3 regions of the Pseudomonas sp. TH39(2020) genome follow, and region 1 is predicted to be linked to each of the others. Evidence: predicted binding sites of a transcription regulator. Region 1 holds the regulator's gene; each other region holds the start of a gene.
What was found. Region 1 encodes FliA, which starts transcription of late flagellar genes. Its sites were predicted from a motif close to CTAAAGTTTNNNNNNNNNNNGCCGNTAA; they were not measured.
Positions count from the first base shown of each region.

Region 2: a site for FliA is predicted at 6,758-6,785, ahead of JFU47_RS03180 (methyl-accepting chemotaxis protein). Genes of this name have one in related genera too.
Region 3: a site for FliA is predicted at 4,404-4,431, ahead of JFU47_RS16585 (methyl-accepting chemotaxis protein). Genes of this name have one in related genera too.

Region 1 covers NZ_JAEKFF010000007.1:1,071,701-1,081,509, reverse strand. The annotation lists gene JFU47_RS25380 (chemotaxis protein CheA) at 1-1,609, opposite strand, end outside; gene JFU47_RS25375 (protein phosphatase CheZ) at 1,647-2,435, opposite strand; gene JFU47_RS25370 (chemotaxis response regulator CheY) at 2,466-2,837, opposite strand; gene fliA (RNA polymerase sigma factor FliA) at 3,005-3,745, opposite strand; gene fleN (flagellar synthesis regulator FleN) at 3,742-4,572, opposite strand; gene flhF (flagellar biosynthesis protein FlhF) at 4,689-6,017, opposite strand; gene flhA (flagellar biosynthesis protein FlhA) at 6,029-8,158, opposite strand; gene flhB (flagellar biosynthesis protein FlhB) at 8,394-9,533, opposite strand; gene fliR (flagellar biosynthetic protein FliR) at 9,537-9,809, opposite strand, start outside.
Region 2 covers NZ_JAEKFF010000003.1:153,756-163,564, reverse strand. The annotation lists gene JFU47_RS03220 (ABC-F family ATPase) at 1-584, shown strand, start outside; gene JFU47_RS03215 (MFS transporter) at 830-2,017, shown strand; gene JFU47_RS03210 (alpha/beta hydrolase family protein) at 2,145-3,182, opposite strand; gene JFU47_RS03205 (FMN-dependent NADH-azoreductase) at 3,362-3,973, opposite strand; gene JFU47_RS03200 (LysR substrate-binding domain-containing protein) at 4,103-5,011, shown strand; gene JFU47_RS03195 (MmcQ/YjbR family DNA-binding protein) at 5,008-5,367, shown strand; gene JFU47_RS03190 (DUF1294 domain-containing protein) at 5,364-5,792, opposite strand; gene JFU47_RS03185 (undecaprenyl-diphosphate phosphatase) at 5,789-6,619, opposite strand; gene JFU47_RS03180 (methyl-accepting chemotaxis protein) at 6,913-8,547, shown strand; gene pnuC (nicotinamide riboside transporter PnuC) at 8,691-9,254, shown strand; gene JFU47_RS03170 (AAA family ATPase) at 9,251-9,775, shown strand.
Region 3 covers NZ_JAEKFF010000006.1:1,946,310-1,956,118, forward strand. The annotation lists gene JFU47_RS16575 (non-ribosomal peptide synthetase) at 1-1,764, shown strand, start outside; gene JFU47_RS16580 (SRPBCC family protein) at 1,796-2,263, shown strand; gene JFU47_RS16585 (methyl-accepting chemotaxis protein) at 2,409-4,289, opposite strand; rRNA gene rrf (5S ribosomal RNA) at 4,605-4,720, opposite strand; rRNA gene rrf (5S ribosomal RNA) at 4,827-4,942, opposite strand; rRNA gene JFU47_RS16600 (23S ribosomal RNA) at 5,099-7,991, opposite strand; tRNA gene JFU47_RS16605 (tRNA-Ala) at 8,242-8,317, opposite strand; tRNA gene JFU47_RS16610 (tRNA-Ile) at 8,345-8,421, opposite strand; rRNA gene JFU47_RS16615 (16S ribosomal RNA) at 8,504-9,809, opposite strand, start outside.

The DNA of each region.
Region 1 (9,809 bases):
TCAAGCCTTTCTTCACGGCAATGCCGCGCAGAACATCGGCGTCCATGCCCTTGCCGTCATCGGAGATCGACAGAAGGATGTGGTCGCCTTCCTGTTCAGCGGACAGGATCACCTTGCCGCTGCGAGGCTTGCCCATCGCTTCGCGCTCGGCCGGCTCTTCAATACCGTGGTCGACCGAGTTGCGCACCAAGTGGACCAGCGGGTCGGCCAGGGCCTCGACGAGGTTCTTGTCGAGGTCGGTTTCTTCGCCGACCAGTTCCAGGTTGATCTCTTTCTTGAGCTGGCGAGCCAGGTCGCGAACCAGGCGCGGGAAGCGCCCGAAGACCTTCTTGATCGGTTGCATCCGGGTCTTCATGACCGCGGTTTGCAGGTCGGCCGTGACCACGTCGAGGTTCGACACGGCCTTGGACATGGCTTCGTCGCCGCTGTTGAGGCCCAGACGGACCAAGCGGTTACGCACCAGTACCAACTCGCCGACCATGTTCATGATTTCGTCGAGACGCGCGGTATCGACCCGCACGGTGGTCTCGGCTTCGCTGGCCGGTTTTTCCGGTGGCGGCGCGGACGGGGCACGAGCCGGAGCCGGGGCAGCAGCAGCGGCAGGCTTCGGCGCTTCGGCTTTAGGCTCGGGCGCTTTGGCAACGGGTTTCGGTGCAACAGCCTTGGCCGCTGGCGCCACAACCGATGCGCTGGCGCCGGACGCGGTGCCCACTTCAGTGAACTTGCCCTTGCCGTGCAATTCGTCGAGCAGCGATTCAAACTCGTGATCGGAGATCAGGTCGCTGCCAGCCGCCTTAGCGGTTGGCGCAGCCGGGGCCGGAGCCGCAGCAATGGCCGATTCCAGCGCGTCGACAGCAAAGTTACCCTTGCCGTGCAACTGATCGAGCAAAGCTTCGAACTCGTCGTCGGTGATATCGGAGCTGTCGCCTGCCGCTTTCGGGGCAGCCGGCGCCACTGGCGCCGGGGCTACCGCATCAACGGCGAACTGGCCTTTACCGTGCAGCTGATCGAGCAACGACTCGAACTCGGCATCGGTAATTTCGTCGCTGGCCGCTGCATTGCTGCTCGGCGCTGGCACAGCTGCCGGGGCTTCTGCCTGAGCCTTGACGGCGTTCAGTGAGTCCAGCAGTTGTTCGAATTCGTTATCGGTGATGTCACCCGATTCGCTCTCGGCGGCAGGTTCTTCCACCACCTCGGCGACCGGTGCGGCGTCTTCAGTTTGCGGCTCGGCCAGACGGGCCAGTGCCGCAAGCAATTCAGGCGTGGCAGCCGTGATCGGGCTGCGCTCGCGGACTTCGGTGAACATGCCGTTCACCGCATCCAGCGCTTCGAGAACCACGTCCATCAGTTCCGAGTCGACGCGACGTTCACCCTTGCGCAGGATGTCGAACACGTTCTCGGCGATGTGACAGCACTCCACCAGCTCGTTGAGCTGGAGGAAGCCGGCGCCTCCTTTTACAGTGTGAAAACCGCGAAAAATTGCATTGAGCAAGTCCGCATCATCGGGTCGGCTTTCAAGCTCGACCAGCTGTTCGGACAGTTGCTCTAGAATCTCGCCGGCCTCAACCAGGAAATCCTGAAGGATCTCTTCATCGGCGCCGAAGCTCATTAAGGGGGTGCTCCTAAAGGTCTAAAAACCTAAAAACCTAAAATCCAAGACTGGATAGCAAATCGTCCACATCGTCCTGACCGGACACAACGTCTTCTCTTTTATCGGCATGAATCTGCGGACCTTCACCCTGAGAGAGATGTTTTTGCGGATCTTTTTCTGCAAGCATCGCTTCACGGTCATGTTCGATGCCCGCAAAGCGGTCCACCTGACTGGCCATAAGCACGAGCTTGAGCAGGTTGCTTTCAACTTCGGTGACCAATTGGGTCACACGCTTGATCACCTGACCGGTGAGGTCCTGGTAATCCTGAGCGAGCAGAATGTCGTTGAGGTTGCTCGACACAACGCGATTGTCTTCGCTGCTGCGTGTCAGGAAACCGTCGACTCGCCGGGCCAGCTCGCGGAACTCTTCAGCCCCGACTTCGCGACGCATGAACCGTCCCCAATCGGTGCTCAAGGCCTGGGCTTCGTTGCTCAGGCCATTGACCAGCGGCGTGGCGTTTTCCACCAGGTCCATGGTGCGGTTGGCAGCAGCCTCGGTCAGCTTGACCACATAGCCCAGACGCTCGGTGGCGTCCGTGATCTGTGACACTTCCTCGGCTTGCGGCATGTTCGGGTCAATCTGGAAATTGACGATCGCGCTATGCAGCTCGCGAGTGAGCTTGCCCACTTCCTGATACAGGCCACGGTCACGGGTCTGATTGAGCTCATGGATCAGTTGCACAGCGTCGCCGAACCTGCCTTTTTCAAGGCTTTCGACCAGTTCGACCGCGTGTTTTTTCAGAGTCGATTCGAAATCGCCCTGTGAAGACTCGTTATGCTCCATAGCTCCCCCGTGGCGCAGTGGCTTCGCACATCAACCGATGCGTTCGAAAATCTTCTCGATTTTTTCTTTTAACGCCTGGGCCGTGAAGGGCTTGACCACATAGCCGTTAACTCCGGCCTGGGCTGCCTCGATGATCTGCTCGCGCTTGGCTTCAGCGGTCACCATCAGCACCGGCAGGTGCTTGAGCTTTTCATCGGCACGCACGTGGCGCAGCAGATCGATACCGGTCATGCCAGGCATGTTCCAGTCTGTTACCAGAAAGTCGATGCTGCCGCTGTTGAGAACCGGAATGGCAGTAGTGCCATCGTCAGCCTCGACCGTGTTGGTGAACCCAAGGTCACGCAACAGGTTTTTAATGATCCGCCGCATCGTTGAGAAGTCATCAACGATGAGGATTTTCATGTTCTTGTCCAATTCGACCTCCAAGCAGTCTTAAACGCGCCCAGCACCTGGACGCGCCATTTCAATCAATCCGGCAAAGCACTCAATGACTGTCTGGAGCACAACAGATCGGGACCGGTACGGTTCAACACCCCACCAGCCGCGTTCGCAGTGTCCCCACACTGCCTTCAGCGCGCTCGCCACTCCCCCAAACGCCCCCGCAAACGGGCCGCGCACTGGCTGTGTAACTGGCTGACCCGAGATTCGCTAACCCCCAGGACCTCACCGATTTCCTTGAGATTCAACTCTTCGTCGTAGTACAGCGCCAACACCAGTCGCTCACGCTCCGGCAAATTGGCAATCGCGTCCGCCAGCGCCGCCTGGAAGCGTCCATCTTCCAGATCGCGTGACGGCTCGAGATGAGCACTGGCGCCACCCTCGTGCAGCCCTTCGTGTTCGCCGTCCTGCAACAGATCGTCGAAACTGAATAAGCGGCTGCCCAGGGTGTCGTTCAAAATCCCGTAATAATCGTCGAGACTCAATTGGAGTTCGGCCGCAACCTCGTGATCTTTAGCGTCACGGCCGGTTTTAGCTTCAATCGAGCGAATGGCGTCGCTGACCATCCGGGTATTGCGGTGGACCGAACGTGGCGCCCAGTCCCCCTTGCGTACTTCATCGAGCATCGCGCCACGGATTCGTATGCCCGCGTACGTCTCGAAACTCGCGCCTTTGCTGGCGTCGTATTTGGTCGACACTTCAAGCAGGCCGATCATCCCGGCCTGGATCAGGTCTTCAACCTGGACACTGGCCGGCAGACGCGCCAGCAAGTGGTAAGCAATGCGTTTAACCAGTGGCGCGTAACGCTCGATCAGCTCGTACTGCGCGTCACGTGCCGACTTCTTGTAGAGGTTGTAGCCACTGGCTGTCATAGCACCGGTCCTGCCGTTTGTTGCACGAGGCGCTCGACGAAAAACTCCAGGTGCCCACGCGGGTTGGCAGGTAGCGGCCAGGTATCGACCTTCTGTGCAATCGCCTTGAACGCCAGTGAGCACTTGGAACGCGGGAAGGCTTCGTAAACGGCGCGCTGCTTCTGCACAGCCTTGCGCACGCTTTCGTCGTAAGGCACCGCGCCGACGTATTGTAAGGCGACGTCAAGGAAGCGATCCGTGACCTTGGTCAACTTGGCGAACAGGTTGCGCCCTTCCTGCGGACTCTGGGCCATGTTGGCCAGGACGCGGAAGCGGTTCATGCCGTAATCGCGGTTCAGCAGTTTGATCAGTGCGTAGGCATCGGTGATCGAAGTCGGCTCGTCGCAGACCACCAGCAAGACTTCTTGCGCTGCGCGGACGAAACTGACGACCGATTCACCAATGCCCGCCGCGGTGTCGATCACCAGCACGTCGAGGTTGTCGCCGATATCGCTGAACGCCTGGATCAGGCCGGCGTGTTGAGCCGGGCTCAAATGAACCATGCTCTGTGTGCCGGACGCGGCCGGGACGATGCGAATGCCGCCAGGGCCTTGCAACAGAACGTCGCGCAGCTCGCAGCGGCCTTCGATCACGTCGGCCAAAGTACGTTTGGGTGTCAGCCCCAACAGAACGTCGACGTTCGCCAGCCCCAGATCGGCGTCCAACAGCATGACGCGCCGGCCGAGCTCAGCTAGAGCCAGGGACAAGTTCACTGACACGTTAGTTTTCCCGACGCCACCTTTGCCGCCGGTCACCGCGATCACCTGTACGGGATGCATGCTGCCCATGAATTTTCTTTACCTTGTCTTACTTAGACGGAGGCCACATTACTGGCTGCGCGTTCATTAACTGAACAATGCATGGCAGACCATCGATGTAGGTACAAAAACTGTTCATTAATACCTCAGCCGACCTGCTTGGTCGGGCTGTGGTAAATATCAGCGAACATATCAGCCATGGCTTCTTCGCTGGGTTCTTCTTGCATTTGCACGCTTACGGCGCGACTGACCAACTGATGACGACGCGGTAGATGCAAATCATCCGGAATCCGCGGGCCATCGGTCAGGTAGGCCACCGGCAACTCATGACTGATGGCCAGGCTCAACACCTCGCCCAGACTTGCCGTTTCATCCAGTTTAGTCAGGATGCAGCCAGCGAGCCCGCAGCGTTTGTAACTGTGATAAGCGGCCGTTAGAACCTGTTTCTGGCTGGTGGTTGCCAAAACCAGGTAATTTTTCGATTTGATGCCACGACCGGCCAGGCTTTCTAGCTGCATGCGCAGTGCCGGATCGCTGGCCTGAAGGCCCGCGGTATCGATCAGCACCACGCGTTTGCGCAACAAAGGCTCCAGCGCCTGCACCAGCGACTGGCCCGGATCGACATGCGTCACCGACACATTGAGGATCCGGCCCAACGTCTTGAGTTGTTCCTGAGCACCAATACGGTAGCTGTCCATGCTGACCAGCGCGATATTTTGCGCGCCGTACTTGAGCACGTAACGGGCCGCGAGTTTGGCCAGGGTGGTGGTCTTGCCCATGCCGGCGGGGCCGACCATGGCAATCACGCCACCCTCTTCCAGAGGCTCGACTTCCGGTGTGGCGATCATTCGCGCCAGGTGCGCCAGCAACATGCGCCAGGCCTGACGAGGTTCTTCAATATCGGTAATCAGCGCCAGCAAATCGCGCGACAACGGGCCGGACAGACCGATGCGTTGCAGGCGACGCCAAAGATTGGCCTGGGCCGGGCGGCTGCCTTGCAGCTGATTCCAGGCCAGGGAGCCGAGTTGCACTTCCATCAGTTCGCGCAGGCTGTTGAGCTCGAAACGCATCGAGTCGAACGCCCGTGGGTCGACGCCACCGGTGGCAGGTGCCGCGGCCGGTGCAGGACGACGGGGTTCGGTGTAGGTCGGCTCGATCAGCGGCTCGGCGGCAGTCAGTGGCAGGCCGGCGAACAATTGGCGATTGGTGGACTTATCGCTCTCGCCATCGCTGCGCAGGCTCAGTTCGGCCTGGGCGGTGACGATCCGCGATTGGGTCTTGCGCAGCTCGTCTTCGAGTTCCATGTTCGGAACGCGCGGAGCCAGCGCCGACAACTTGTAATCCAGGGCAGCCGTCAGCTCGACACCACCGGCGATCCGGCGGTTGCCAATGATGGCGGCATCAGCGCCCAGCTCATCACGAACCAGTTTCATGGCCTGACGCATATCGGCGGCGAAAAAACGCTTAACTTGCATAAACCACTACCTCAGCCGTTGGGCCCTACTGTCGCAACGATGGTCACTTGCTTGTTGTCAGGAATTTCCTGGTAAGCCAACACATGCAAACCCGGGACTGCCAATCGGCCGAATCGCGACAGCATCGCGCGAACCGGACCGGCTACCAGCAGAATCACCGGTTGACCTTGCATTTCCTGACGCTGCGCCGCATCGATCAACGAGCGTTGCAGTTTCTCAGCCATGCTTGGCTCCAGCAAAACGCCCTCTTCCGAGCCTTGTCCTGCCTTCTGAAGACTATTGAGCAATATTTGTTCCAACCTTGGCTCCAGAGTGATTACTGGTAGCTCGGAGTCAGTCCCTACAATGCTTTGGACGATTGCGCGGGATACGCCGACGCGCACCGCGGCCACCAGCGCGGCAGTATCTTGACTCTTGCTGGCATTGTTTGCGATGGCTTCGGCAATGCTGCGAATGTCCCGTACTGGCACCTGTTCGGCCAGCAACGCCTGCAATACTTTGAGCAGCTGCGACAGGGAGACCACGCCAGGCACCAGCTCTTCGGCCAGTTTTGGCGAGCTTTTGGCCAGCAATTGCATGAGTTGCTGCACTTCTTCGTGGCCGATCAACTCGCTCGAGTGCTTGTACAAAATCTGGTTCAAGTGGGTTGCCACTACCGTACTGGCATCGACCACGGTGTAACCGAGGGATTGAGCCTGGGCACGCTGGCTGATTTCGATCCAGACCGCCTCCAGACCGAAAGCCGGATCTTTGGCGGTAATGCCGTTGAGCGTGCCGTAGACCTGCCCCGGGTTGATCGCCAGTTCGCGATCCGGGTAAATCTCCGCTTCGGCCAGGATCACCCCCATCAGGGTCAGGCGATAGGCACTGGGCGCCAGGTCGAGGTTGTCACGGATGTGCACGGTCGGCATCAGGAAGCCCAGATCCTGGGACAGCTTCTTGCGCACGCCCTTGATCCGCGCCAGCAACTGACCACCCTGATTGCGGTCCACCAGCGGAATCAGCCGGTAGCCGACTTCCAGGCCGATCATGTCGATCGGAGTGACGTCGTCCCAGCCAAGCTCTTTGGTTTCCTGAGCGCGAGCCGGCGATGGCAACAGCTCCTGCTGACGCTTGACCTCTTGCAAGGCCTGAACCTTGACCACGTTCTGCTTCTTCCAGAACAGGTACGCGCCGCCAGCTGCCAGGGCTGCCATGCTGAGAAAGGAGAAATGCGGCATGCCGGGCACCAGGCCCATCACTGCCATCAAACCCGCCGCCACGGCCAACGCTTTGGGCGAGGCGAACATCTGGCGATTGATCTGCTTGCCCATGTCTTCCGAACCGGAAGCACGGGTCACCATGATCGCTGCAGCTGTAGATAAAAGCAGTGATGGCAATTGCGCCACCAAACCGTCACCGATGGTCAACAGCGCGTAAACCCGGCCGGCGTCGCCGAAGGTCATGCCGTGCTGGAAGATACCCACCGCCATGCCGCCGATCAGGTTGATGAAGAGAATCAGCAGACCGGCAATGGCGTCACCGCGAACGAACTTGCTGGCACCGTCCATGGAACCGTAGAACTCGGCTTCCTGGGCGACTTCCATCCGGCGCAGCTTGGCCTGGTTCTGGTCGATCAGGCCGGCGTTCAAGTCGGCGTCGATCGCCATTTGTTTACCGGGCATCGCATCGAGGGTGAAACGCGCGCTCACCTCGGAAATCCGTCCGGCACCCTTTGTCACTACAACGAAGTTGATGATCATCAAAATCGCGAAGACGACGATACCGACCACGTAGTTACCGCCGATCACCACCTCGCCGAAGGCCTGGATCACCTTACCGGCAGCGGCATGGCCATCCTGACCGTGGAGCATCACCACGCGCGTGGAGGCCACGTTCAGCGCGAGTCGCAACAGGGTCGCCACCAGCAGAATGGTCGGGAACACCGCAAAGTCCAGCGGCCGCAAGGCGTAGACGCACACCAGCAGCACGACGATCGACAAGGCAATGTTGAACGTGAAGAACACGTCCAGCAGGAACGGCGGAACCGGCAACATCATCATCGCCAGCATGACCAGCAGCAACAACGGCACACCCAGATTGCCTCGACTTAAGTCGGCAACGTTTGTGCGAGCACTGTTGAATAACTGAGAGCGATCCACCGGTTTTCCCCGTCCCTTAAAGCAAACTTTTTGACGCCTGAAGCAGGCGCAGAGCGGCTACTGCAAGAAGCCTTCCAACTTTTGCCGAGGCGGGGAATAGAGGGGTGTATTGAGCTTTGTAGCAGCTGTCGAGCCTGCGAGACTGCGTCCGAGAACGAAGTTCTCGCAAAGGTTTACGACTGCTGCGCAGCCGGACGCAGCCTCGCAGGCTCGACAGCTGCTACACGCGTCTCTCTCAGGAATCGCGCCGCAGGTCGGGCGGAATCGGCAGGTCGTCCTTGAGCGGATCCGGGCGTTTACCCTTGCCGGCGCGGTGCTGGCGGATCTGGTAGACGTAAGCGAGCACCTGGGCGACGGCAAGGTAGAGCCCGCCAGGGATTTCCTGATCAAGTTCGGTGGAGTAGTAGATCGAACGCGCCAGTGCTGGCGACTCAAGCAGCAGCACTTCGTTGGCCACAGCGATTTCACGGATTTTCAAGGCCAGGAAGTCGCTGCCCTTGGCGATCAGCATCGGCGCCCCACCCTTGTCCGGATCGTACTTGAGCGCTACGGCGTAGTGAGTCGGGTTGGTGATCACCACATCGGCGTCGGGGATTGCCGCCATCATCCGGCGCTGGGACATGTCGCGCTGCAGCTGGCGAATCCGCTGTTTGACCTCCGGGCGCCCCTCCTGATCCTTATGCTCGTCGCGTATTTCCTGCTTGGTCATCAGCAGTTTCTTGTGGCTCTCCCAGAGCTGCACCGGCACGTCCACCGCGGCGATGATGATTAGCCCACAGGACATCCATAACGTACTCCAGCCCACTACCTGCAGGCAGTGAATGACGGCCAGCTCCAAAGGTTCGTGGGCGATGCGTATCAGGTCATCGATGTCTGACGATAACACCTGCAGGGCCACCGCCAGGATGATCAAAAACTTCGCAAACGCCTTAAGCAGCTCCGCCACCGCCTTGAACGAAAACATCCGCTTGAGGCCGGCGGCAGGGTTCATCCGACTGAACTTCGGTGCCAGGGAACCCGCTGCGAATAGCCATCCACCCAGGGAGATTGGCCCGATCAACGCGGCCAGCACCAGGGTGATCATGATCGGCTGAATCGCCAGCAAGGCTGTCAGCCCTGAACTCAACAGGTAAGTGCTCATGGAGCGCTGATCGAGAATGACTTCACGGGACAGGGAGAAATTCTGCCGCATCAATTCCATCAAGTCTTGCGCCAGCGCCCCGCCGAAAATCAGCAGCGCACCGGAACCCGCCAGCATGATCGCCAGCGTGTTGAGCTCTTTTGAACGCGCGATCTCGCCTTTCTCGCGAGAGTCCTTCTTGCGCTTCTCCGTGGGGTCTTCTGTTTTGTCCTGACCGCTTTCGCTCTCAGCCATGACTCAGCGCGCCCGTGCCAGTTCGCGTAACAACTGCAAGGCCTCGGAGGCCAGCGGTTGATACTGATTGATAATGTCCGCCAGCCCGACCCAGACAATGAACAGCCCGAGCACCAAGGTCAGCGGGAAGCCGATGGAGAAGATGTTCAGCTGTGGCGCCGCCCGGGTCATGATGCCAAAGGCGATGTTGACCACCAGCAACGCAGTGATCGCCGGCAACACCAGCAACAGCGCGGCCCCGAGGACCCAACCGAGTTTGCCGGCCAGCTCCCAGTA
Region 2 (9,809 bases), on a different contig from region 1:
AGGACTTCAGCTTCCAGGTTGAAGCTGGCGAGCGCGTGGCGATCATCGGCCCGAACGGTATCGGTAAAACCACCCTGCTGCGCACCCTGGTCAATGAACTGACCCCGGATGCCGGTACCGTGAAGTGGACCGACGCCGCGGAACTGGGCTACTACGCCCAGGACCACGCGCACGACTTCGAAGACGACTGCAACCTGTTCGACTGGATGGGCCAATGGACCCAGGGCGGCGAGCAAATCGTTCGCGGCACCCTCGGCCGTATGCTGTTCTCCAACGACGAGATCCTCAAGTCGGTCAAGGTCATCTCCGGTGGTGAGCAAGGTCGCATGCTCTTCGGCAAGCTGATCCTGCAAAAGCCGAACGTGCTGATCATGGACGAACCGACCAACCACTTGGACATGGAATCCATCGAGGCGCTGAACCTGGCGCTGGAGAACTACCCGGGCACGCTGATCTTCGTCAGCCACGACCGTGAGTTCGTATCGTCCCTGGCCACCCGCATCATCGAATTGAGCGCCAGCGGCGTGATCGACTTCAGCGGCACCTATGATGATTACCTGCGTAGCCAGGGCGTTGTGTTCTAAATAGCCCTGCAGCAACTGAAAAGCCCTGTCCTTGTGACGGGGCTTTTTGCATTCAAGGGTAAAGGGATACTTTGGTTCAGAAACCTTCGCGAGCAGGCTCGCTCCCACAGGGAAATGCGTTCCAACTGTGGGAGCGAGCTCGCGAAGAGGTCCTCAAACCCTACGAGTATAGTTAGCCTGCTTTCTTTTATTTAGCGCCCGCGCCATGATGCAGTTCTCCTACCGCCGCCCGCGAACGAGCCCTCATGTCCGTGCAGCAACTGCCACCGCAAAGCTCCATGACGATCACCCTACAGATCGTCTCCATCGTCTTTTATACCTTTATTGCCTTCCTCTGCATCGGTCTGCCGATTGCGGTGTTGCCGGGGTATGTCCACGAACAGCTGGGTTTCAGCGCGATCATCGCGGGGCTGACCATCGGCTCGCAATACCTGGCCACCCTGCTCAGCCGCCCGATGGCCGGGCGGCTGTCGGACAGCATCGGCACCAAGCGGGCGATTGTTTACGGGTTATCGGGGATTGTGTTGAGCGGCGTGCTGACGTTGATTTCAACGCTGCTGCAAAGCTTTCCGTTGCTGAGCCTGCTAATCCTGATCGCCGGCCGCTTGTTGCTGGGGATTGCCCAGGGCTTGATCGGGGTCGGCACCATCAGTTGGTGCATGGGTCAGGTGGGCGCGGAACATACCGCGCGATCGATCTCCTGGAACGGCATCGCCTCCTATGGCGCCATCGCCATTGGTGCGCCGCTGGGCGTGGTGATGGTTGGCGAGCTGGGATTTGCCAGTCTTGGGATCGCGCTTTCGGTGCTGGCGCTGGCGGCGTTGTTGCTGATCCGAAACAAACCCTCGGTGCCAGTGATTCGCGGCGAGCGCCTGCCGTTCTGGGCGGTGTTCGGGCGCATTGCGCCGTTCGGCGCGAGCCTGAGCCTCGCCTCCATCGGTTATGGCACGTTAACCACCTTTATTACCCTGTATTACGTCAGCCGTGGCTGGGCCGGCGCGGCTTACTGCCTGACGGTGTTCGGCGTATGTTTCATTCTGGCGCGACTGTTGTTCATCTCCAGCATCAGCCGTTTCGGTGGGTTCACCTCGGCCGTTGCCTGTATGAGCATTGAAACGGTGGGCCTGGTGTTGCTGTGGCTCGCGCCTTCGACCGGTTATGCGCTGATCGGCGCAGGCCTGACCGGGTTCGGTCTGTCGCTGGTGTATCCGGCGCTGGGGGTCGAAGCGATCAAGCAAGTGCCCAATTCCAGTCGCGGGGCGGGATTGAGTGCTTACGCGGTGTTTTTCGACCTGGCGCTGGCGATTGCCGGGCCGTTGATGGGCGCCGTGGCGTTGAATCTGGGGTACTCGTGGATTTTCTTCAGCGCGGCGTTGTTGTCGGTGACTGGCCTCGGTTTGACGTTGTTACTGAAACGCCGCGCGATGGCCTGACACTCACAATTCACTGTGGGAGCGAGCCTGCTCGCGAAGACGGAATCACATTCAACACATTAGTCGTCTGACACACCGCTTTCGCGAGCAGGCTCGCTCCCACAGGGGTTATGCAGTGTTCGATGCATTACTGATCGGCGGTCTGCATCCCGGCCCGGCTCGGCTTGGCAAGCGCGTGAGCGAAGAAACGCCCGGCCTCGGACACCATGGTGCGATGGATGTCTTTGCGGTCGACGCCATCGGCATCGGTGCACAGCGCCGGCATGGCGATGATTTGCTCTTCGTTGCAAGGCGCCAGGAACACGAAGTGCCCTGCCCCGGCCAGCAACTTGAAGTCCGGCGCGATCGGCAGTTTGCGCGCGAGGGCGGCGGCATTCTTGTCGAACGCCACCAGTTTGTCGCCGTCGCCGCTGTAGAGCAGCACCGGCACATGCACGTCGGCCAGGGTATGGCGGCCAAACTTCAGGCTCAGCGGCGCCATGAGCAGCAAGGCGCGAACCCGCGGGTCTGCCACCGGTTGCAAGTCATCACGGTCAGCAATCAATTCGCCTTGGGTGTTGCAGGCATCGCGGTCGTCCGGGCGTTCCTGACAATAGCGGCGCAGACGGTCCAGGTCTGGTGTCGCGCCGGACAGAATCAGCGCAGTCTCCCCACCCGCCGAATAGCCGATCACACCCACCTGATCGGCGTTGACGAAGGGCGCGAGCATACGGTCGCCCAGCGTCTCGGTAATGGCTTCGGAAATCTGGATGGGCCGACCATAAAGGTTACTTAACGTACCGAGACGGCTGTGGTCTTTGGAGTTGTCGCCGGGATGGATCACCGCCACCACCACAAACCCTTTGCGTGCCAGCGACGTGGCGAGGTCGTGCAAGGCCAGCGGTGTTCCGGTGTTGCCGTGGGACAGCATCAGCATCGGGAAACGACCGATGGCGACTCGGGTGTCTTCGCCCGCTTCGACCGTGTAGCCCTCGAGGATGCTGGAGTGCTCCTTGTCGCTGGAGGGATAGAAGGCGATGGCGCGCATCGGCTGCAAGTCCAGAGGGTCGAGAAAGCTCATCTCATGGAAGCCGACGCTCCAGTGAGGATGCGGCGCAGGCGCGGCGTGCACTGAGTTCAGGCTGCTGAGCAGGCAAATCAGTAAGGTTGCACAAAGACGCACCATGGAAGGCTCCACCTGGCTACTGACCGGGGACGTTAACCCTCGACTGCATAACTCGGGCCACTATTTAATGAAATTCAGAAACAGCCAGAAACAAAAAACTCCGCATCTGACACTTGCGTGATCAGAATACAGAGTTTTTTGGATGTTGCTCGAGCTGTTTGATTTTCTTTACACACGCCTTACGCGGCGGCGAACAGCTGCTCACTGATTTGTGTGTGTGCGTCGCTCATGGCTTTGGTGCGGACATCGTCACCGTAGGCCAGGCCATGGGCACGGACGAACTCGATGTCAGTGATACCGAGGAAGCCGAACAGGACTTTCAAATACTCTTCGTGTGCCACACCTGTTGCCTGACCAGCATGCAGACCGCCGGAAGTCGATACGATGACGACTTTCTTGCCACCGCACAGGCCTTCAGGGCCGGCTTCGGTGTAATGGAAGGTCTGACCGGCAACGGCGATGCGGTCGATCCAGGCCTTGAGTTGAGTCGGGATAGTGAAGTTGTACATCGGAGCTGCAATCACCACGGCATCGGCGGCGAGGAATTCGGCCAGGGTGGTGGCGCTCAGCTCGGCTTCGTGTTGCTGCGCGGCGTTACGCAGTTCAGCGGTGGTGCCGGCGGCAACCAGAGTCGTGGCGGAGAAATGGCTGATGGCATCGGCTGCCAGGTCGCGGTAGGTCACCACGGCAGTCGGCTCGGCGGTTTGCCAGGCTTTAACGACTTCGCTGCTCAGCTGACGGGAAGCCGAGTTGTCACCAAGAATGCTCGAATCGATATGCAGCAGTTTCATGTGGGATCTCCAGGTGAGGATCGCTACGAAGCGATCTGATGGGGAGAATCCTACAGGCGAAACCAATAGCTGATTAGACTGCAACAATGCGATAGTTCGTCCCACTGATAGAACAGTCGAGTTCCCACCATGCAAGACCTCAATGATCTCTACTACTTCGCCAAGGTGGTTGAAGCCGATGGCTTCGCCGCGGCCGGGCGTTTGCTCGGAATTCCCAAGTCGCGATTGTCGCGGCGCATCGCCGAGCTGGAAGAGCGTCTCGGCGCGCGCCTGCTGCAACGCACCACCCGACAACTCAAGCTGACCGCCGTGGGCGAACGTTACCTGCGGCACTGTCAGGCAATGCTGCTGGAAGCCGAGATGGCCGACGAAGCCGTTGCCAGTATGTCCAGCGAACCTCGCGGGCGTTTGCGGGTGTCCTGCCCCGTCGGGTTGGCCCACGAAATTCTGCCGCCAGTGATCAGCGATTTCCTTGAGAAGTATCCTCAGGTTCAACTGGAGGTCATGTTGCTCAACCGCCGCGTAGACCTGGTGACTGAGGGCGTCGATGTGGCGCTGCGGGTACGTGAGTTGGGCGATGAGGATCCGCTGTTGGTCACCCGACGTTTGCGCCAGGCGCAGATGGCGATGGTCGCCAGCCCCGGTTTTTTGCACGGACGTGAAATCAACCACCCCGAAGACCTGAAAAACCTGCCCGTGCTCGGCGCCCTGGAAGCCGACCGCCTGGTGCATATCCGCATGCTCGACCAACAGGGCAAAAGCTGCGATCTCACCCTCGAAGCGCGATTGGGCATCGATGACTTTATCGTGCGCAAGGCCTGCACCCTCGCTGGCCAGGGCTTTACCATGCTGCCGATGATGTATTGCGAGCAGGAACTGGAAAACGGCTCGCTGGTGCAGCTGCTGCCCGACTGGTCGTTGCCTGGCGGCTGGCTGCAAGCGGTCTACCCTCATCGACGCGGGGTGATGCCGGCCGTACGCGCCTGGCTCGACCATTTGATCGAATCTTTCAATGCCTGTGGGGACCGACTGATATGAAGGCTGGACGTATGAGCGAAGAGGATGTCGCGCAATTCTGTCTCGCGCTGCCGGGTGCGCGGGAAGATTACAAGTGGGGTGGCGTACGGGTGTTTTCGATTGCAGGGAACAAGATGTTTGCCTTGCAGAATCTGCGGGGCGAATCCCTGGCCTTCAAGGTCGACAAAGACTTGTTTCTCGGTCATTGCGACCGCCCGGGAATCCGCCCGGCGCCGTATCTGGCGCGGGCTCAGTGGATCATCATGGAAACGCCCTACCCGTTGGGCCTTGAAGAGCTGCAAGGATTGTTGCAGCGTTCCCATCAATTGGTGGTGAGCAAGTTGCCCAAGCGTGCCCAGGTCGGACTACTGCTTTAATACAGCGCCAGCAGATTTGCACCCAGAAACAATTGATCGATCCAGAACACCTGGTGCAGCAGCACAATCATCCAGAACAACAGCTGAAACGACACTTTGCGCGTCTTGTGCCGAAACAGCTGCTGCGCCAGCAAGGCTCCCGGCCAGCCGCCAGCGAGCTCTACCGCATGTAACACGTTCTCCGGTGTGCGCCAATGGTCGTCGCGCGCCTTGCGCTTGTCGCTCCAGTACAGCAAGAACGCCAGCAGGCTGACGACCCCGTACGCCGCCAGGGGAATCACGGAAACCCCACGCAGCCAAAACGACATCGAGCCGTACAGCGGCAGCGCGCACAGGACCGCAAACACCAGCAGTTTCAGCTGAAGATTGCGAATCTCTCCTGCGGGTTTGCGTCCGGGGTTGTTGCGCGCGCTGGCGTCATTCATGGCTTGACCGCGGCCCAGTCGACCCAGCCAAACTGCCAGGTGGCCAGGATGACCAGGCCGAATGCAATGCGATACCAGGCGAACGCTGCATAACTGTGGGTGGCGATGAACTTGAGCAAGCCCCTGACGGCAATCATCGCAAAGATGAACGCGGTGACGAAGCCAATCGCGAACACCGGAAAATCCGACGGGACGAACAGGTGGCGGTATTTGTAGCCCGAGTAAACGGCCGCAGCGACCATGGTCGGCATCGCCAGAAAGAACGAGAACTCGGTGGCGGTCTTGCGCGACAGCCCGAACAACAAGCCACCGATGATGGTCGAGCCGGAACGCGAAGTCCCGGGAATCATCGCCAGGCACTGGGCGAAGCCGACTTTCAGGGCGTCTTTCCAGGTGATCTCATCAACGGTTTCAGCATGCACTTCATGCTGACGCTTTTCGGCCCACAACATGATGATCCCTCCCACGACCAACGCCGCAGCGACGGTAATCGGGTTGAACAGGTACTCGTGGATCAAATCGGAAAAAATCACCCCCAGTACCACGGCCGGCATGAAGGCAATCAACAGGTTGGCGGTAAAGCGGCGAGCACTGGGCTGCGTCGACAAACCGGTCACGACATCAAGGATCTTGCGGCGAAACTCCCACACCACCGCCAGAATCGCCCCCAGCTGAATAATGATGTTGAAAGCGATAGCCCGTTCACCACCGAAGTTGAGCAAGTCCGCCACAATGATTTGGTGCCCGGTACTGGAAATGGGCAAAAACTCCGTCAGCCCTTCTACAACGCCTAAAATCAATGCCTGGAAGGCCGTCCAAAGATCCATCAATCCCCCAAAGGCAATGCGCAAAAGCATGCCCCATTAATATTTGTCTGAGCGTTTCACTGCGATCAGCGTAGCTGAATTCCCGCGCGCACAGGATCCAGACGAAACCGTAAAAATTCCGTGAAAAATCAATTTGGATTCAGGTTTTTCCGTGCGGGGCCGAAATCCTATCAGACAAGTCTGATTAACGCTCCCGCGTTATTGGACTTGGGTCGGATATGACCGATTGGCAAAGTGTGGTTGGATGCTGGCGATCATTTATTACAAGAAAAAGAAATCGGAGTGACAGCGTTATGAACAGCTTGCGCAGTATGTCGATCAGCCGACGTTTGTGGCTCATCTTGATCGTGGCCGTCCTGATGCTAATGACGTTGGGCGTCTTGATGCTCAAGCAGATTCACGATGACCTGTACCACGCCAAGGCCCAGAAAACCCAGCATGTGGTGCAAACCGCCAGTGGCATTCTGACCTATTACCACGACCTTGAAACCGCCGGCACGCTTACCCGCGATGCTGCGCAGAAGCAGGCACTTAGCGCCGTTCGCGGTCTGCGTTATGACCAGAATGACTACTTCTGGATCAATGACCTGACGCCGGTGATGATCATGCACCCGGCCAACCCGAAACTCGATGGCCAGAACCTCTCGGCGATCCGCGACCCCGACGGTTTTGCCCTGTTTAACGAAATGGTGGCCGTCGCCAAGACCAAGGGTGCCGGCACCGTCGACTATCGCTGGCCGAAACCGGGCGCCAGCGCGCCGGTAGAAAAAACCTCCTACATCAAACTGTTCGAGCCCTGGGGCTGGGTGATCGGTTCGGGTGTGTACATCGATGACATGCAGGCCGAGTTCTATGGCCAGGTCTGGAAGGCCTCGTTCGTGGGGCTGGTGATTGCCCTGATCATGGCGCTGCTGGTCATCCTGATTGCCCGCAGCATCGTGCGTCCCCTGCAGGAAACCGTGAACGCCATGGCCAACATCGCCAGCGGCGAGAGCGATCTGACCCGCAGCCTCGACACCCATGGCCAGGATGAAGTCACGGAACTGGCACGCCACTTCAACGCCTTCACCGCCAAGCTGCGACTGGTGATCAAAGAACTGCAAGTGTCCGCCAGTGCCCTGGGCCAGTCTTCCAGTGAACTGGGCAACGACGCCGCCCAGGCCCAGCAACGCAGTCAGCAACAGTCCCAGCAAATGGAACTGGTGGCCACAGCCATTAATGAAGTGACGTATGGCGTGCACGACGTCGCGAAAAACGCCGAGCACGCCGCCAGCGAAATGCGCGATGCCGAGTCTCAGGCGCAGCAAGGCCAGGTCAACATCGATGGCAGCCTGCAACAGATCGACAAGCTGTCGTCCACCATCGATCAGGCGGTGGAGGTGATTCGTACCCTGGCCGCCGAAAGCACGCAGATCGGCAGCGTTCTCGAAGTGATCCGCTCCATCGCCGAGCAAACCAACCTGCTGGCCCTCAACGCAGCCATCGAAGCCGCCCGGGCCGGTGAGCAGGGTCGTGGTTTTGCGGTGGTGGCCGACGAAGTTCGACTGCTGGCCCAGCGCACCCAGAAGTCCACGGCCGAGATCCAGTCGATGATCGAACGCCTGCAAAGCCACTCCGAAGCGGCGGTCAAAGTGATCGGCGACAGCAGCCGTGCATCGCAGTTGACCATCGAGCAGGCCGGCCTGGCCGGCGCAAGCCTGAATGCCATTGCCCAGGCGCTGCGCAACCTTAACGGGTTGAACGCCTCCATCGCCAGCGCGACTTTGCAACAGGCGCATGTGGTCGAGGACATCAACCAGAACGTCACCCAGGCGGCTGGTTTGTCCCACAGCACAGCGCTGGCGGCCGAACAGTCGAGCGTGGCCAGCGTTCATCTGAAGGAGTTGAGTGAGCAATTGAACGGGCTGCTCAAGCAGTTCCGGGTGTAACCCGAAAAGATCGCAGCCTGCGGCAGCTCCTACAGGGAAATGCGCTCGGCGTAGGAGCTGCCGCAGGCTGCGATCTTTTGATCTTCAAACTTCGCTCCTTCCCGTTACAATCCGCTCCTCTTCGATTTCCCCAAGGAACCTCCATGTCCGGGCTTGAACTGTTTGCCGCTGCCCTCGGTGTGATTGCCGTCTGGTTGACGGTCAAACAGAACCCTTGGTGCTGGCCGATCGGTCTGGTCATGGTGCTGCTCTATAGCTGGATCTTTTTTGAGGTGAAGCTCTACTCGGACATGCTCCTGCAGGTGATCTACGCCGCATTGCAGCTCTATGGCTGGTGGCAGTGGACGCATGCGGGGCGCGCGCGTCATGGTCGGCAGATCAGCCAACTCGACGGTAAATCGGTCGCTTTCAGTCTGGTCATTGGGGCGGTTGGCAGTCTGTTGCTAGGCGCTGCCATGGCGAACTGGACCGATGCTGCACAACCCTGGCTCGATGCGGCACTGACTGGCTTCAGCCTGGTGGCGCAGGTATGGATGGCGCAAAAACGCGTTCAATGCTGGCCGCTGTGGTTCACCCTGGATGTGATCTTCGTCGGGCTGTTTATCTACAAAGACCTGTACCTGACCGCCGGGCTCTACGCGCTGTTCGCCCTGATTGCCGTGCAAGGCTGGCGGGAATGGCGGGCCGATCCGGCGTTGCGCACATGAAAGTTCTGGTACTCACAGGCCCCGAATCCAGCGGCAAGAGTTGGCTGGCAGCCGAGTTACAACAGCATTTCAGCGGTGCCCTGGTAGACGAATATGTACGCTGGTTCATCGAACAAAACCCACGAGACACCTGCCTGGCCGACATTCCGGAAATCGCCCGAGGGCAGCTGAAATGGGAGGACGAGGCACGTGCCCGGCAGCCGCATTTGCTGATTCTCGACACTCACTTGCTGAGCAACATCCTCTGGAGCCAGACCTTGTTTGGCGCTTGCCCGACGTGGATCGAGCAAGCATTGCTGGCACGGCACTATGATCTGCATTTGCTGCTGAGCCCTGAAACCGTGGTCTGGCATGACGACGGGCAGCGTTGCCAACCGCAACTGGCAGAACGCCAAGCGTTTTTCCACGCCAGCCGCCAATGGCTTGACCTGCACCGCCAGCCTTGGCAGGTGCTGCAAGGTGATTGGCAACAGCGCAAGGACGCGGCATTCGAGGCTGTGACGCACTTGCTCAAGACCTGACAGCCCCCCCGCCCTGCCGAAAATGTCCATTCCT
Region 3 (9,809 bases), on a different contig from region 1:
AAGTGGACTCGCGACGGCATCGAGCTGTGCGGGCGGCGGGACAATCAGGTGAAGATTCGCGGCTTTCGGGTCGAGCCGGAGGAGATCGAACGCTGCCTGCGCGACAGTCAGTTGTACCGCCAAGTGGCAGTGGTCATCGACAGCCAGCGCCGGATTCTGGCCTTCCTCGCGCAGCCTCAGGAGGATCAACCCGGCACCGCGCGCGAAGCGCTGAAGGCTCATGCGACGCAGTTTTTACCGGATTACATGCAACCCACAGCCTGGACCGAACTGCCGAGCATGCCATTCGCCAGCAACGGCAAGGTCGACCGCAAGGCGCTGCTGGCAATGCCCGTGAATGTGTCCGAAAACACGCTGCGGCGTTTGCCCGTCAGTGCCGACGAGGCGCTGCTGCTGGAGATCTGGGCTGAGCTGCTGGAGCTGCCGGCCAGCGATATTTCCACCGACGAAAGTTTCTTCAACCTGGGTGGCCACTCGATCCTGCTGTCGCGCATGCTTTTACGTTTGCGTGAAGAATTTGGTCGCAGCATCTCGATCAACCGCTTCATCGAATTGCCGACCATCGCCAAGTTGGCGACCTTGGTGCGCGGCTCCGGCACCGAAGAAGTGTTGAGTGAAAAGGCCTTGGCCGATGCCTTCCGCGAACTGGATATCCAGCCGTTGCCAGTCAACCGCATGGGCGATGTGCACAAGGTGATCGTTACCGGCGCCAACAGCTTTGTCGGCGTGCACATCGTTGAAGCATTGCTCGCCTGGGGCGCCAGCGAAGTCGCCTGCCTGGTGCGCGACGGCGGAGGGCAATCGGCAGCCGAGCGGTTTGCCCATGCGTTGCGAGAAAACCGCCTGGAGCATCTGGACCTGAGCCGGGTGCGGGTCTATGCGGCGGACATTACACGGCCGTCATTGGGGCTCGAAGCGGATGTTTACGAGCGACTGGATCGGCAGTTCGGCGCGTTGGTGCACAACGCCGCCAACGTCAATCATGTACTCGATTACGAGTCGCTGGCGCGGGACAACGTCGAACCGATTTTCGAGTGTCTTCGTTTGTGCGAAGGGCGCAGCAAAAAGATCTTCAATTTCGTCTCGACGCTCTCGGCTTCCAGCACCATTGCCGCCGATGGCCGGGTGTTGGAATTGCCCGCCGCGCAAACCCCACCGATCTACATCAAGAACGGCTACAACCTGTCCAAATGGGTCGGTGAGCGGATCCTCGAACGGGCTCGCGAACGTGGCGTACGAGTCAATCTTTATCGCCCCGGAAACATCAGTTTCAACAGCCTCACCGGTGTCTGCCAGCCTCACAAGAATCGCCTGATGCTGATGCTCAAAGGCTCGATCCAGCTCGGCCAGGTTCCGGAGTTCGCGCTGAACTTCGACCTGATGCCGGTGGACTTTCTCGCCCGGTTCATCGCCTTCCATGCCAGCCGTTATTCACCCGAAAAAGCGGTGTTCAACCTGCACAATCCCGAACCTCTGAGCTGGGACAACTACGTCGCGTCATTCCGTGAGGCGGGTCGGGAGTTTTCCATGGTCAGCGTCGCCGACTGGCAGCAACAACTGGGTCGGGTCGACAGCGACAACGCGTTGTTCGGCGTGCTCGGTTTCTACCTCAACGGCTTCGAGGAAGACATCGGCGACATCTCAATGATCGGCCACGCCAACGCCCAGGCGGGCGTGCGGCAGATGGGCGCGCATTACCCGGAAAAATCCCCGGCGCTGCTACGTCGCGGCTGCGACTACCTCAAAGAAATCAACTTCATCTGATTCAACCCAACCCCAAAAATGGAGCAAGGCCATGAGCACTCTGCAACCCGATACCCTGATCAAAAACCCTCAAGGCTGCCACGTCGTGTCTTCAGTGGAAGTGCCGGCGAATGCCGCGCAGGTCTGGGCGGTGGTCGGCAACTTTGCCGGCTTCGATCAATTCATTCCGGCGCTGTCGCACATCGAGATGACCGGCGAAGGCGTGTCGTCCCTGCGCAAGAAATTCTTCAAGGACGGCAACCTGGTAGTCGAGCAACTCAACTCCCGGGATGACCAGGCGCTGAACATGACCTGGACCACGATTTACAACACATTGGGCGTGGCCAATTTGTGGGCGGCGATGAGTGTTGAACCGCTGGGCACGGGAAAATCCCGAGCGACCTGGACCATCATCGCCGAACCCGCACAGGGCGGCGCGGAGGCATTGGCGGGGTTCACGGATTTCGTGCAGGGCTTTGCCGATGACTCGATGAACAATGTGCTGAAATTGTTTGTGTAAGGCTTTGGTTCAGCGGTGATCGTTACACCGCTTTCGCGAGCAGGCTCGCTCCCACAGGTTGACCGAGTTTTTTCAGACGGAACACGGTCGAAGGTGGGAGCGAGCCTGCTCGCGAAGAACGATAACGCGGTACAACTGACCTGAATCAGATTTTGAAGCTGTCGACCAACTGCTTCAACCGGTTCGCCTGCAGGGACAACGCATCGCAATCCTTCAACGTTTCATTGAGGTTGGCCACGCTCTGCTGGTTCAGCAGGTTGATCTGGTTAACGTCGACGTTGAGGGTTTCCACGACCGCCGTCTGTTCTTCGGTCGCCGCGGCCACCGACTGATTCATGCCGTCGATTTCGCCAATGCGCTGGGTCACGCTGACCAGACGCAGACCGGCCTGGTTCGCCACTTCGACGCTCTGCTCGCTAGAGACCTGACTGGCGTTCATCGTGGTCACCGCTTCACGAGAACCGATCTGCAGCGAGGTGATCATCTTGTGGATCTCCTCCGCCGATTCCTGAGTACGGTGAGCGAGGTTACGCACCTCGTCCGCCACCACCGCAAAACCACGACCGGCTTCACCAGCGCGGGCCGCTTCGATGGCCGCGTTGAGCGCGAGCAAGTTGGTCTGCTGGGAGATGCCTTTGATCACATCCAGAATGTGCCCGATGTTGTCGGTGCTGGCGTTCAGGGTTTCGATCTGCGTGCAGGACAGGCTGATTTTCTGCGACAACTCGGTCATCGCCAGAATGGTTTTCTCCACCACCTGACGACCATCATCAGCCTGCTCGCACGCGCCGCTGGCGTGCTGGGAAGCATCGGCGGCATTGCGGGCGATTTCCTGGGTGGCGGCGCCCAACTGGTTGATCGCCGCGGCCACACTGTTGGTGCGGGCGCTTTGCTCATCGGAGCCGATGATCGAGGCGTTGGACGAAGCCATCACCCGTTGCGACAGGTCGTGAACCTGACGGGTGGCCGACGACACTTCGGAAATCGACGCGTGAATTCGTTCCACGAACTGATTGAAAGAACCTCCCAGCTCGCCGAACTCGTCTTTGCTTTCCACCGCCAGACGTCGGGTCAGGTCGCCCTCACCTTGAGCGATGTCCCGCATCGCACGGCCCATGGTGGTCAGTGGACGCATCAGCACGTTGATCAGCAGGCTCAGCAGAACGGCAATGGCCGTCACGGCGATGAACATCGCGATCAGCGCAGAAGTGCGGAACTGGCTGAGTGGTGCGTAGGCCTTGTCCTTGTCGATCGACAGACCGATGTACCACTCGGCATTGGGCAAACCGCTGACCGGGGTGAACGAAAGGATTCGGTCCTGCTTGTTCAGGGTGACTTCCTGATTGCCCTTCTCGATGCGCACACCGGCGTTCGGGTAGATGTCCTTCAGGTTTTTCATCACCTGGTCTTTGTCGGGGCTGACGATCACCTGACCGTCGGCGCTGACCAGAAATGCGTGACCGATGCCACCGAAGTCCACCGAGTTAATGATCTTCACCAGCGTTTCCAGGCTCAGGTCACCACCGGCCACGCCGAGCAACTCGCCGTTCTTTTTCACCGGCAGGGCGATGGTGACCACCAGGCCACCGACGGCGGCCATGTAAGGCGGGGTCAGCATGATCTTGTCGGCAGCTACGGCCTGTTTGTACCAGGGACGCTGACGCGGATCGTAACCGTCAGGCATCTTCGCGTCCGGGCGCTGAGTGAACACGCCGTTGGTCTGGCCCACGTAGGTGAACTGGAAGTTCGAGGTCAGGGCCGGTTGATTGACCAGCCCCGGGAGGTCGGCATTGGCGCCTTGGTGGGCGACGTTTTGCGCGAGGTTTTCCAGCACCAGCACGCGGCCGCTCACCCAGTTCTGCACGCTGCTGGCGGTCAAGTCACCGGCCTGCTGGACGCTTGATTCGAGGTTTTGACGGATGGTGTTTCGCTGCAGATAGTCGTTGTACAAAGTGAACAACGCAAAAGCCAGCACCACGACGCCGGAGGCGGCCAGAAGGATTTTATGGCTGAATTTGAGATTCATTTCATGGGACTTCTTATGCAAAAAGTGGGGATGCGTTCCGGGTTGCAACATTCCATGTAACAGCACAGACGACTTTCTGAGGTCGCTCTACTTTGGTGCGCATGTCTCACCAGTCTTTCGGCACAGAGAGGAGAAATCTTAGGGGGTTGTTTGAATTGTCTGGTATTCAAACCAGATTCCCGCCGAACGGCATACTAGACAGGTTGAACAGGTTTCATTCCCGTGGCTGCCGAGTAGATTATCGCTTGAAGCGTTTCCTGCTCCAAAACGACAAAACCCCTGTCTGCGTTAGCAGACAGGGGTTTCGGAATTCAATCTTGACGATGACCTACTCTCACATGGGGAAACCCCACACTACCATCGGCGATGCATCGTTTCACTGCTGAGTTCGGGATGGGATCAGGTGGTTCCAATGCTCTATGGTCGTCAAGAAATTCTGTAACCAGCCCGTTACACCGTAACGTGCCAGCAAAATTGGTGACTTCTACTAAAACAAAACCCCTACCTGCATACGCAGATAGGGGTTTCGGAATTTAATCTTGACGATGACCTACTCTCACATGGGGAAACCCCACACTACCATCGGCGATGCATCGTTTCACTGCTGAGTTCGGGATGGGATCAGGTGGTTCCAATGCTCTATGGTCGTCAAGAAATTCGGTAGCCAGGTCGTGGGCCTTTTCAGGTTCACGCTCCAGCGAATGGGTATGCGATAGATTTGTGTGTTTCGTTTCGAATTTTCGACTTGTGTCGTCTTCACACACCGCAATCTGGTGCCTTCTCAGGTCAGCAAATTGCTTGGGTGTTATATGGTCAAGCCTCACGGGCAATTAGTATTGGTTAGCTCAACGCCTCACAGCGCTTACACACCCAACCTATCAACGTCGTAGTCTTCGACGGCCCTTCAGGGGACTCAAGGTCCCAGTGAGATCTCATCTTGAGGCTAGTTTCCCGCTTAGATGCTTTCAGCGGTTATCTATTCCGAACATAGCTACCCGGCAATGCCACTGGCGTGACAACCGGAACACCAGAGGTTCGTCCACTCCGGTCCTCTCGTACTAGGAGCAGCCCCTCTCAAATCTCAAACGTCCACGGCAGATAGGGACCGAACTGTCTCACGACGTTCTAAACCCAGCTCTGCGTACCACTTTAAATGGCGAACAGCCATACCCTTGGGACCGGCTTCAGCCCCAGGATGTGATGAGCCGACATCGAGGTGCCAAACACCGCCGTCGATATGAACTCTTGGGCGGTATCAGCCTGTTATCCCCGGAGTACCTTTTATCCGTTGAGCGATGGCCCTTCCATACAGAACCACCGGATCACTAAGACCTACTTTCGTACCTGCTCGACGTGTCTGTCTCGCAGTCAAGCGCGCTTTTGCCTTTATACTCTACGACCGATTTCCGACCGGTCTGAGCGCACCTTCGTACTCCTCCGTTACTCTTTAGGAGGAGACCGCCCCAGTCAAACTACCCACCATACACTGTCCTCGATCCGGATAACGGACCTGAGTTAGAACCTCAAAGTTGCCAGGGTGGTATTTCAAGGTTGGCTCCACGCGAACTGGCGTCCACGCTTCAAAGCCTCCCACCTATCCTACACAAGCAAATTCAAAGTCCAGTGCAAAGCTATAGTAAAGGTTCACGGGGTCTTTCCGTCTAGCCGCGGATACACTGCATCTTCACAGCGATTTCAATTTCACTGAGTCTCGGGTGGAGACAGCGCCGCCATCGTTACGCCATTCGTGCAGGTCGGAACTTACCCGACAAGGAATTTCGCTACCTTAGGACCGTTATAGTTACGGCCGCCGTTTACCGGGGCTTCGATCAAGAGCTTCGCGTTAGCTAACCCCATCAATTAACCTTCCGGCACCGGGCAGGCGTCACACCCTATACGTCCACTTTCGTGTTTGCAGAGTGCTGTGTTTTTAATAAACAGTCGCAGCGGCCTGGTATCTTCGACCGGCATGGGCTTACGCAGTAAATGCTTCACCCTCACCGGCGCACCTTCTCCCGAAGTTACGGTGCCATTTTGCCTAGTTCCTTCACCCGAGTTCTCTCAAGCGCCTTGGTATTCTCTACCCAACCACCTGTGTCGGTTTGGGGTACGGTTCCTGGTTACCTGAAGCTTAGAAGCTTTTCTTGGAAGCATGGCATCAACCACTTCGTGTTCTAAAAGAACACTCGTCATCAGCTCTCGGCCTTAGAATCCCGGATTTACCTAAGATTCCAGCCTACCACCTTAAACTTGGACAACCAACGCCAAGCTGGCCTAGCCTTCTCCGTCCCTCCATCGCAATAACCAGAAGTACAGGAATATTAACCTGTTTTCCATCGACTACGCTTTTCAGCCTCGCCTTAGGGACCGACTAACCCTGCGTCGATTAACGTTGCGCAGGAAACCTTGGTCTTTCGGCGTGGGTGTTTTTCACACCCATTGTCGTTACTCATGTCAGCATTCGCACTTCTGATACCTCCAGCAAGCTTCTCAACTCACCTTCACAGGCTTACAGAACGCTCCTCTACCGCATCACCTAAGTGATACCCGTAGCTTCGGTGTATGGTTTGAGCCCCGTTACATCTTCCGCGCAGGCCGACTCGACTAGTGAGCTATTACGCTTTCTTTAAAGGGTGGCTGCTTCTAAGCCAACCTCCTAGCTGTCTAAGCCTTCCCACATCGTTTCCCACTTAACCATAACTTTGGGACCTTAGCTGACGGTCTGGGTTGTTTCCCTTTTCACGACGGACGTTAGCACCCGCCGTGTGTCTCCCATGCTCGGCACTTGTAGGTATTCGGAGTTTGCATCGGTTTGGTAAGTCGGGATGACCCCCTAGCCGAAACAGTGCTCTACCCCCTACAGTGATACATGAGGCGCTACCTAAATAGCTTTCGAGGAGAACCAGCTATCTCCGAGCTTGATTAGCCTTTCACTCCGATCCACAGGTCATCCGCTAACTTTTCAACGGTAGTCGGTTCGGTCCTCCAGTTAGTGTTACCCAACCTTCAACCTGCCCATGGATAGATCGCCCGGTTTCGGGTCTATTCCCAGCGACTAGACGCCCTATTAAGACTCGCTTTCGCTACGCCTCCCCTATTCGGTTAAGCTCGCCACTGAAAATAAGTCGCTGACCCATTATACAAAAGGTACGCAGTCACCCAACAAAGTGGGCTCCCACTGCTTGTACGCATACGGTTTCAGGATCTATTTCACTCCCCTCTCCGGGGTTCTTTTCGCCTTTCCCTCACGGTACTAGTTCACTATCGGTCAGTCAGTAGTATTTAGCCTTGGAGGATGGTCCCCCCATATTCAGACAAAGTTTCTCGTGCTCCGTCCTACTCGATTTCATGACTAAGAGATTTTCGCGTACAGGGCTATCACCCACTATGGCCGTACTTTCCAGAACGTTCCGCTAATCTCAAAGCCACTTAAGGGCTAGTCCCCGTTCGCTCGCCACTACTAAGGGAATCTCGGTTGATTTCTTTTCCTCAGGGTACTTAGATGTTTCAGTTCCCCTGGTTCGCCTCTTAAGCCTATGTATTCAGCTTAAGATAACCATCTTATGATGGCTGGGTTCCCCCATTCAGACATCTCCGGATCAAAGTCTGTTTGCCGACTCCCCGAAGCTTTTCGCAGGCTACCACGTCTTTCATCGCCTCTGACTGCCAAGGCATCCACCGTATGCGCTTCTTCACTTGACCATATAACCCCAAGCAATCTGGTTATACTGTGAAGACGACATTCGCCGAAAATTCGATTCTTGCTCACAAAGAGCAACTCACAAATTTTACCTTAGCCTGATCCGTTACCAGTGAAAGTAACGTCCAGTCTATCTTTCTATCACATACCCAAATTTTTAAAGAACGATCTAATCCAAAGACTAGAAATCAACATTCACCATCATCACAATGGAATGCTCATTTCTAAGCTTTCAACAAACAGAAGCAGTAGTGGTGGAGCCAAACGGGATCGAACCGTTGACCTCCTGCGTGCAAGGCAGGCGCTCTCCCAGCTGAGCTATGGCCCCGTATCTCTACAGGTTCCCACACAAAATTGGTGGGTCTGGGCAGATTCGAACTGCCGACCTCACCCTTATCAGGGGTGCGCTCTAACCAACTGAGCTACAGACCCAATTTCGGGCTGCTTCTTATCGTCTTCTTCAATGAATCAAGCAATTCGTGTGGGAGCTTATGGAGCAGCTGATGTCGTCGATTAAGGAGGTGATCCAGCCGCAGGTTCCCCTACGGCTACCTTGTTACGACTTCACCCCAGTCATGAATCACACCGTGGTAACCGTCCTCCCGAAGGTTAGACTAGCTACTTCTGGTGCAACCCACTCCCATGGTGTGACGGGCGGTGTGTACAAGGCCCGGGAACGTATTCACCGCGACATTCTGATTCGCGATTACTAGCGATTCCGACTTCACGCAGTCGAGTTGCAGACTGCGATCCGGACTACGATCGGTTTTCTGGGATTAGCTCCACCTCGCGGCTTGGCAACCCTCTGTACCGACCATTGTAGCACGTGTGTAGCCCAGGCCGTAAGGGCCATGATGACTTGACGTCATCCCCACCTTCCTCCGGTTTGTCACCGGCAGTCTCCTTAGAGTGCCCACCATTACGTGCTGGTAACTAAGGACAAGGGTTGCGCTCGTTACGGGACTTAACCCAACATCTCACGACACGAGCTGACGACAGCCATGCAGCACCTGTCTCAATGTTCCCGAAGGCACCAATCCATCTCTGGAAAGTTCATTGGATGTCAAGGCCTGGTAAGGTTCTTCGCGTTGCTTCGAATTAAACCACATGCTCCACCGCTTGTGCGGGCCCCCGTCAATTCATTTGAGTTTTAACCTTGCGGCCGTACTCCCCAGGCGGTCAACTTAATGCGTTAGCTGCGCCACTAAGAGCTCAAGGCTCCCAACGGCTAGTTGACATCGTTTACGGCGTGGACTACCAGGGTATCTAATCCTGTTTGCTCCCCACGCTTTCGCACCTCAGTGTCAGTATCAGTCCAGGTGGTCGCCTTCGCCACTGGTGTTCCTTCCTATATCTACGCATTTCACCGCTACACAGGAAATTCCACCACCCTCTACCATACTCTAGCTTGTCAGTTTTGAATGCAGTTCCCAGGTTGAGCCCGGGGATTTCACATCCAACTTAACAAACCACCTACGCGCGCTTTACGCCCAGTAATTCCGATTAACGCTTGCACCCTCTGTATTACCGCGGCTGCTGGCACAGAGTTAGCCGGTGCTTATTCTGTCGGTAACGTCAAGACACCAACGTATTAGGTTAATGCCCTTCCTCCCAACTTAAAGTGCTTTACAATCCGAAGACCTTCTTCACACACGCGGCATGGCTGGATCAGGCTTTCGCCCATTGTCCAATATTCCCCACTGCTGCCTCCCGTAGGAGTCTGGACCGTGTCTCAGTTCCAGTGTGACTGATCATCCTCTCAGACCAGTTACGGATCGTTGCCTTGGTGAGCCATTACCTCACCAACTAGCTAATCCGAC